Regions from separate parts of the Rhizobium sp. 05N430 genome, predicted to be linked through region 3. Evidence: predicted binding sites of a transcription regulator. Region 3 holds the regulator's gene; each other region holds the start of a gene.
The links. The regulator PhoB, encoded in region 3, activates phosphate uptake and scavenging genes when phosphate is short. The targets are predictions, from matches to a motif close to TGTCATNNANCTGTCAT.

Region 1: the regulator PhoB is predicted to act here: its motif matches at 731-747, upstream of AC1DJO_RS13845 (DUF1045 domain-containing protein).
Region 2: the regulator PhoB is predicted to act here: its motif matches at 764-780, upstream of AC1DJO_RS11315 (alkaline phosphatase D family protein).
Region 4: the regulator PhoB is predicted to act here: its motif matches at 849-865, upstream of AC1DJO_RS00050 (DUF1045 domain-containing protein).

Annotation. Positions count from the first base shown of each region.
Region 1 covers NZ_JBFTMO010000005.1:219,182-221,378, forward strand. Annotated here, with positions in the region: gene phnE (phosphonate ABC transporter, permease protein PhnE) at 1-708, shown strand, start outside; gene AC1DJO_RS13845 (DUF1045 domain-containing protein) at 840-1,535, shown strand; gene AC1DJO_RS13850 (alpha-D-ribose 1-methylphosphonate 5-triphosphate diphosphatase) at 1,547-2,197, shown strand, end outside.
Region 2 covers NZ_JBFTMO010000004.1:175,181-177,377, reverse strand. Annotated here, with positions in the region: gene AC1DJO_RS11320 (M3 family metallopeptidase) at 1-707, shown strand, start outside; gene AC1DJO_RS11315 (alkaline phosphatase D family protein) at 841-2,197, shown strand, end outside.
Region 3 covers NZ_JBFTMO010000003.1:508,916-511,112, reverse strand. Annotated here, with positions in the region: gene pstB (phosphate ABC transporter ATP-binding protein PstB) at 1-107, shown strand, start outside; gene phoU (phosphate signaling complex protein PhoU) at 154-867, shown strand; gene phoB (phosphate regulon transcriptional regulator PhoB) at 900-1,583, shown strand; gene AC1DJO_RS09945 (GcrA family cell cycle regulator) at 1,650-2,186, opposite strand.
Region 4 covers NZ_JBFTMO010000001.1:9,691-11,887, reverse strand. Annotated here, with positions in the region: gene AC1DJO_RS00055 (AraC family transcriptional regulator) at 1-17, opposite strand, end outside; gene AC1DJO_RS00050 (DUF1045 domain-containing protein) at 65-772, opposite strand; gene AC1DJO_RS00045 (NAD(P)/FAD-dependent oxidoreductase) at 888-2,063, opposite strand; gene mnmC2 (tRNA (5-methylaminomethyl-2-thiouridine)(34)-methyltransferase MnmC2) at 2,062-2,197, shown strand, end outside.

The DNA of each region.
Region 1 (2,197 bases), on a different contig from region 3:
AGCCTGATCGTTTCGGGCCCGCGTCTCGACCCCAGCCAGTCGAACATCTCGCTTGCCTTCGACAATATCTGGAACAACTCGGCCTGGCAGCACGGCGACGTCTGGACCAAGCTTTTCCAGACCATCGTCATGGCCTTCCTCGGCACGCTGCTCGGCTCGCTCGTGGCGTTCCCGCTGGCTTTCCTGGCGGCGCGCAACATCACGCCGAACCGCTTGCTGAACCAGATGCTGAAGCGCTTCTTCGACTTCCTGCGCTCGGTCGACATGCTGATCTGGGCGCTGTTCCTAACGCGTGCTTTCGGCCCCGGGCCGCTTGCCGGTTCCGGCGCCATCTTCCTGACGGAGACGGGAACGCTGGGAAAGCTCTATTCGGAAGGCCTCGAGAATATCGACAACAAGCCGCGCGAAGGCATCAAATCGACGGGTGCCTCGACCATGCTCGTACATCGCTACGGAATCATCCCGCAGATCGTCCCCGTCATCGTCAGCCAGACGCTCTACCAGTGGGAGTCGAATGTCCGCGGCGCGACGATCATCGGCGCCGTCGGTGCCGGCGGCATCGGCCTGAAGCTTTGGGAAGCCATGCGTACGAACTCCAACTGGGAGAACGTCGCTTATATGGTCATCCTGATCCTGATCGTCGTCTTCCTGTTTGACATGGCTTCGAATGCGCTTCGCCACCGGCTGATGGGCAGCAAGACTCATTAAAAAGATGATGGCGCCCCGGCGTCATCATCATTCTGTCACGGAAATCTTTTAGCCGGGAACCAGCTTGCAGTCCGCAGTCAAATCACTGACATTGCGACCCCTGTTTCTGACGCTTTCCCGGGACAAGACCTTTGCGATACGCTCTCTATTTCACGCCGCCGCAGGATGATTTCCTGACGCGGGCGGCTGCCGAATGGCTCGGCCGCGATGCGTTTTCCGGCGAAACTTACCCGGCTCCCGAAGAGGCGGGGCTTCCTGCCGAAGAGCAGCTGGCACTGACCGCAGATCCGCGCCGTTACGGCTTCCACGCGACGATCAAGGCGCCATTCGCGCTTGCCTCCTCGGTGACCGAGAGCGACCTGATGGCCGTGGTCGAGGATTTCGCGGCCCGCACTCCAGCCTTCGAAATTCCCGAACTGGTGCTCGGCCAGCTTGGCCGGTTCTTCGCACTCGTGCCCGGTTCGCTGCATCCGCCGCTTCAGGATTTTGCCGCAAGCGTGGTAAAGTCCTTCGAGCCGCTGCGTGCCGCCCTGTCCGAGGCCGATATTGCCAGGCGCAAGCCGGAGAAGCTGACGGAAAGCCAGAGAGCCAATCTGATGCGCTGGGGCTATCCCTATGTCATGGACGATTTCGGCTTCCACATGACATTGACCGGCCAGGTTCCCGACGAGCGCTCGGCGCTGATGAAATCGATCCTGGAGCGGCGTTTTGGCGCTTTCACCGGCCGCCCGCTTCCCATTTCCGGCATCGCCGTCTTCACCGAGGAGACACGCGGCGCCGATTTCAAGGTTCATAGCCTTTTGCCGCTTACCGGCACCAAACGCTGAAAGACGATGCAATGACAAAAGAGACCGTGCTTTCCAACGCCCGCATCATTCTCGAGGATGACATCCTTCACGGCTCGCTGCTGATCCGCGATGGGAAGATCGCCGACATTTCCGAGGGCAACTCGGCCCATGGCGAGGATTTCGAGGGCGACTACCTGCTTCCCGGTCTCGTCGAACTGCATACCGACCATCTGGAAGGCCATTACTCGCCACGCCCCGGCCTGCGCTGGCACAAGACGGCAGCGATCCAGGCGCACGATGCGCAGATCGTCACCTCCGGCATCACCACCGTCTTCGACTGCTTGCGCATGGGCGCGGACGAGGATGGCGGCTTCGATCGCGGCGAGATGCGCGACATGGCAGACGCCATCCAGAAGGCCGAACAGGAAGGCCGCCTGCGGGCCGAGCATCTGCTGCATCTGCGCTGCGAGGTTTCGGCCGACAACGTCATGGAGCATTTCGCCGACTTCGAGAACGATCCCTATGTCCGGCTCGTCTCGCTGATGGACCACGCGCCCGGTCAGCGGCAATTCCAGACCATGGACCAGTACATCTTCTATTATCAGAAGAAGCGCGGCATCTCCGACGAGGTGTTCGCCAAGTTCATCGAGAAGCGGCTTGCCGAATCTGCCCGCAACTCGACGCCGCACCGCATCGCCATT
Region 2 (2,197 bases), on a different contig from region 3:
CGGAAGGCAAGCCTGCGCTGCTGTCGCTCGACGACGCCCGAACGCTGTTCCACGAATTCGGCCATGCGCTGCATGGGATGCTGTCGAACGTCACCTATCCGTCGGTTTCCGGCACCGGTGTCTCGCGCGATTTCGTCGAATTGCCGTCGCAGCTTTACGAGCACTGGCTGACCGTGCCCGCGATCCTCAAGCAATATGCGGTGCATTTCGAGACAGGCGAGCCGATGCCGCAGGCGCTGCTCGACAAGGTTCTCGCGGCGCGGACCTTCAATGCGGGCTTCAATACGGTGGAATTCACTTCCTCGGCGATCGTCGACATGGAATTCCATACGCGCGATGCCGTCGATGATCCGATGGCGGTTCAGGCGGAGGTTCTGGCCGAGCTCGGCATGCCGAAGTCGCTGGTCATGCGTCATGCTTCGCCGCACTTCCAGCATATCTTCTCCGGCGGCTATTCGGCCGGCTACTATTCCTACATGTGGTCGGAAGTGCTGGATGCCGATGCGTTTGCGGCTTTCGAGGAAACCGGCGATGCCTTCAACCGCGAAATGGCGGCGAAGCTGAAGGACAACATCTATTCGACCGGCGGCTCGCTCGACCCCGAAGATGCCTACAAGGGCTTCCGCGGCAAGCTGCCGAGCCCGGACGCGATGCTGGTCAAAAAGGGTCTGGCAACCTTCAAGGAGCTCTCGGGCAGCGATGCCTGAGCGCTTGCCATAACAAAACTGTCGCCGAAGTTTCGGCAAACCGTCATGTGGTCTTCAAGAGACTGACATGACGGTTGCCCAAGGCTGGGGCGGGACACTTCGTTCCCGCTCCTGAAGCAGCCGGGGCTTTGGCATGATCTTGAAAGAAACGACGCGCCGCCGGTTTTTATCCTCGGTCGGCGCGGTCGGTGGGTTTGCGGCGGCGGGCCTTGCGATGCCGTTCTATGCGCGTGGCTCGTCAAGCCGGCCGGTCTTTACCTCCGGCGTGCAATCCGGCGATGTCGATGTGGATTCCGGCGTGATCTGGGCGCGCGTCGACCGGCCCTCGCGATTGTTCGTCGAATATTCCACCACCGATAAATTTGCGAACGCGGTTCGGCTTGCATCCTTCGATGTCACGCCCGATACCGATCTTGCCGGCAAGGTGCTGCTTGAGGGATTGCCGCCGGATCAAGAGATCTTCTATCGTTTCGTGGCTGCAGACCTGCAGGATATCAACAGCCGCTCTGAGCCCATTCGCGGTCAGTTCCGCACGGCGCCGTCGACAAGGCGGGATATCCGCTTCGTCTGGTCCGGCGATACGGCAGGACAGGGATGGGGGATCGATGACGAGGGCATGCGGAGCTACCAAACGATCGCCTACCATCGGCCTGATTTCATGATCCATTCCGGCGACACGATTTACGCCGACAATCCGATCCCCGACGAGATCCGTCTGCGAGACGGCGGGATCTGGAAAAACCGCGTGGTCACCGACGAGAAACGGACGATCGCGCAGACGCTGTCCGAATTTCGCGGCCAGTGGAAATACAATCTGCTCGACGAGCATGTGACGGATTTCAACGCCGTCTGCCCGGTTTTCTACCAATGGGACGATCACGAGGTGCTGAACAACTGGTCTCCTTCCACCGATCTGAGTGTCGACGATCGCTACAAGGAAAAGTCCGTCTCGACGCTCGCTGCACGCGCCAGCCGGGCTTTTCACGAGATGACGCCGATCCGCTATGTGGCGGAGGAACCGGGGCGGATCTATCGCAAGGTTTCCTACGGCCCGCTGCTCGATATCTTCTTCGTCGACCTTCGCTCCTACCGCGGTCCCAACACAAATGGTCTCGACGGCGATCTCACGCCGCAATCGCGGCTTTTCGGTGAGGCGCAGGTGGCGTGGCTGAAGCGCGAACTTGTCCGTTCCACGGCAACCTGGAAGGTGATCGCCTGCGATCTGCCGGTCGGGCTGGTGATCTGGGACGATTATGGAAAGCGCAGCGGCAGTGAATCCGTCTCCAACGGCGATAACGGCGCGCCGCTTGGCCGGGAGCTTGAGTTCGCCGATCTGCTGCGCTTCATCCGTGACGCGGCGATCGGCAATATCGTCTGGCTGACAGCCGACGTGCACTATACGGCGGCTCATTATTACGATCCCGGCAAGGCCAGGTTTCAGGATTTCCTGCCCTTCTGGGAATTCGTCTCCGGGCCGCTTCACTCGGGCA
Region 3 (2,197 bases):
CCATGTTCCACCTCGGCAACCTCGTCGAGGAGAACGACACCGACAAGATGTTCACCAATCCGGACGATCCGCGCACCCAGGACTACATCATGGGCCGCTTCGGCTGATCTTTGGCGTCACGACTTCCGATAGAGACACTCAAGGACATTTCCCATGGCATCGACACATATCTTTTCTGCATATGACGAAGATCTGAAGTTCCTGACCCGCCGCATTTCCGAAATGGGCGGCCTGGCGGAACAGATGGTCTCCGACGCTGTGCGCGCGCTGGTCAACGGCGATGGCGCACTGGCGCAGAAGGTCATCTCCGACGACGTGATCCTCGATCACGCCGAGCGCGAGATCAACGACAAGGCGATCGTCACCATCGCCCGCCGCCAGCCGATGGCGTCGGACCTGCGCGAGATCATGGGTTCGATCCGCATCGCCGCCGACCTCGAGCGCGTCGGCGATCTCGGCAAGAACACCGCCAAGCGCGTCATCGCCGTGCAGAGCACCGGCGTTCCGCGCAAGCTCGGCCGCGGCCTGGAGCATCTCTCCGAACTGGCGCTCGTCCAGCTCAAGGAAGTGCTCGACGTTTACACGACGCGCGCCGCCGACAAGGCGAAGTCGATCCGCGAGCGCGACGAGGAAATCGACGCGATGTACACCTCGCTGTTCCGCGAGCTCCTGACCTACATGATGGAAGATCCGCGCAACATCACCAGCTGCACGCATCTGCTGTTCTGCGCCAAGAACATCGAACGCATCGGCGACCACGCCACCAACATCGCAGAAACCATCTACTACATGGCGACCGGCGCCCAGCCGGAGGGCGAGCGTCCGAAGGACGACACCGCCAACACCGTCGGCGCGGTCACGGAATAATATCCGGACCGGGCCTCAGGAGACAGAACAGAATGATCCCGAGAGTTGCAGTCGTTGAAGACGAAGAAGCACTGAGCGTGCTTCTTCGTTACAATCTCGAAGCCGAAGGTTTCGAGGTCGACACCATCCTGCGCGGCGATGAGGCGGAAATCCGCCTTCAGGAGCGGACGCCGGACCTTCTTATCCTTGATTGGATGCTGCCTGGCGTATCAGGCATCGAGCTTTGCCGTCGGCTGCGCATGCGCCCGGAGACCGAGCGTCTGCCGATCATCATGCTGACGGCGCGCGGCGAGGAAAGCGAACGCGTTCGCGGCCTCTCGACCGGTGCCGACGACTATGTCGTCAAGCCGTTCTCGACGCCCGAGCTCGTCGCTCGCGTCAAGGCGATGCTGCGCCGCGCCAAGCCCGAAGTTCTCTCGACCGTGCTGAAATGCGGCGATATCGAACTCGACCGTGAGACGCACCGCGTTCATCGCAAGACCCGCGAAGTCCGTCTCGGACCGACCGAGTTTCGCCTGCTGGAATTCCTGATGGCCTCTCCCGGCCGCGTCTTCTCGCGCTCGCAGCTTCTGGATGGCGTCTGGGGTCACGACATCTATGTCGACGAGCGCACCGTCGATGTCCATGTCGGCCGTCTGCGCAAGGCGCTGAACTTCTCCAACATGCAGGATGTCATCCGCACCGTTCGCGGCGCTGGATATTCGATGGAAGCTTGAAGCTCTCAGGTATGGGACACAAAAAAACGGGCCGTAAGGCCCGTTTTTCGTTTGTGCTTACCCGGCTCAGTTTGCCCGTGCCGCTGCCCTGCGGCGCTCGTTGACCGGCTGGTAGGCCAGGCGCTGGTGGTAGGTGCAGTAAGGCGAAGAATCCGGGCTTTCGCAGCCGCAGAAGTGGAAATCGTCCTTCAAGGGATCGCCGACCGGCCACTTGCAGGTGCGCTCGGTGAGCTCCGTCAGGCCGAGACGGCGGGAAATCGGGACGATCACGTTCTTGGCGGGACGGTATTCCATCTCCTCCATGACGTCGATCTCGATCTCTTCCTTCAGCATCGTCGCGCCCTGCTGGCGGGTGACCGTACGGGTCGTCGCCAGACGCGATGCGTAGGTTGGGGCGCGGGGTGCTGCCGCCGTACGCTTGGGAGCGCGGGCAGCCGTGGCGTTGCCGCCGGCCTTCGCACGGCCCGGCAGCGCCAGACGGTGAACCTTGCCGATAACGGCGTTACGGCTGACGCCGCCAAGCTGGGCAGCGATCTGGCTCGCGCTCAGCCCTTCGGACCACAGTTTCTTGAGTTTCTCGACCCGCTCGTCTGTCCAGTTCATGCCCTGTGTCT
Region 4 (2,197 bases), on a different contig from region 3:
TGGGAAATATTCTGCATCGCGCCGATATAGCAGTTTTCCACAGCCGCTTCTTGAACAAAAGTGATCAGGCGATCTTCCGGGCGCTGACCTTGCCCATCGGATGCAGCGAGTGAACGCGGAACGGCCCGCCCATGCCCTCTTCCATCATCAGCGCGATATTGGAGATGGCGATCGGCTCTGCCAGCACCGGCTCGAAGATGCCACGCAGCGCCTGTTCGATGCGCGGCATGTCGACAACATTGACCGGGCCGGTCACCGGCATGTGGAACCGGTACTCGTCCATCACATAGGGGTTGCCCCAGCGGTGTAGATTCGTGAACTGCGCCGCCGACAAACCGTCGGGATCACTCCGCTCGATATCGGCTTCCGAAAGTGGCGCCCGGAAGCCATCGAAATGCTGAACGATCGACGATGCGAGATAGCGGACATTCTCGCATGGCAACGTCGGAACCAGGCTGTAATAGTTTCCGAGCCGCGCCACTTCGATGCGCGGCACGCTGAACGGCTGGAACGTGCCGGAAAAGCGCATCAATTCCCGCAGTAGTTGCGCTTCAGATACCTCCGCGGAGAGGTGGAACGGCGCTTTCAGCACGCCATGAAAGCCGTAGCGGCGCGGCACGGCCGTGTGGAAGGCGATTTCGTGAATGCCGAGACCGCGAACGGCCGGCGGCTCCAGCATCTCGCCCGAAAAAACGTTACGGCCAAGCCAATTGGCCGCCACATGGCTGAGCGGATCGCTCGGCGAAGGCGTGAAGCAAATGGCATAGCGCATGCGATTTCCTCCATCTGAGAATGCGGCGCACGGCCGAATCCGGCGCCGTCGATGCGCAAGCAGATAGGTGATTTGCATGACAGAATAACGAAATATACTCTGGACGAATTCACGTTTAGCGTGAAGCGGCCGTGATATGGCTCGAAAGCGCGAAGCTTTCAGGCAGGTCGAAGGAGAGCTTTTCGCCTGCAATTGGTGCAACGACAGCTTCGGCAAGCCGATGCGCCAGGCCGAAGCTGACCTTGAAACCGCCGGTTAGCGCATGCAGATGCGCATGAAGCGGGTGCGGCCCCACCATGGGATCGCGGTCGATCGCCTTCGGCCGCAGCCCCGCCCAGCGCTCGATAACGCGCGCATCACGGAGCACCGGCACCATCTCGCGCGCAGCGGCAATAAGCGGATCGAGTAGCGCATCTGTGGACAACGGTTCCGCAAAGCTGTTCTCGCTGGTGCTGCCGACCGCGACATGCCCGCCCTCATGCGCGACGATATAGAGCCCGTCGCGGAAGATCGTCGGCATTGCGGGATCGACATCGGCTTTCAACAGCGCCGCCTGCCCCTTCACCGGTTGCCCGAGCGGCTGCGGCAAATCGGGCGTGAAGCGCTGAAGGATTGGGAACGATCCGTGCCCGGCGGCAATGATGCAATCGCCGAAGCCGATGCTCCGGCCGCCGATAACGGCAATCCGCGCCCCTGTATCAAGGCTGTCGAGCGCCGCCTCCTCCAGAAGCCGAACATGCTTCGCCCGCATCAGGAACGCCCGGAGGACGGCGATCAGCGCGCGCGGCGCCACCCGACCGGCCAGCGTATCGTGAACGAAGCCGCTCTCGCCTGCTGCCGCGTCTATCCAGCCCTGAACAGGTGGCGCATCGCTAACATGCCAGTGAAACGCCCGTCCCTGCTGATTCCAGTTGGTCTCGGCATCGGCGGAGTGGCGGAGCGCAATGGTCTTCAGATGCGGCTTCGGCAGCGGGATAAGACGGCCGGAGCGCCGGTAGCCGGCCGAAAGCCCGGTTGCCGCCTCGAGAACGGCGATCTCGCCTTCAAGGCTGACAAGCGCATCGAACTGGAACTGCTTCTTGGCATTCCATTTGTCCGGCATATGCGGCATCAGCGCGCCGAGCAGACCGCCGCTGGCACCCTGCCCGATCCGCCCGGCATCGATCAGCAACGTATCGATGCCCAGCCGCTCGGCGTGAACCGCCGCCCACAGACCCATGATGCCGCCGCCGGCGATCAGGAGATCGGCGGATTGACCGGAGAGAAGAGCCGGACTATCGGCTTGTGGCATGACAGATATCGATCCCGATCAGATTGGCAACAACAGCCAGCCGCTCGAATGGCGAGACGGCGATATGCCTTATTCGCAGGCCTTTGGCGACCACTTTTATTGCCAGACCGACGGCCGCCTGGAATGCGGCCACG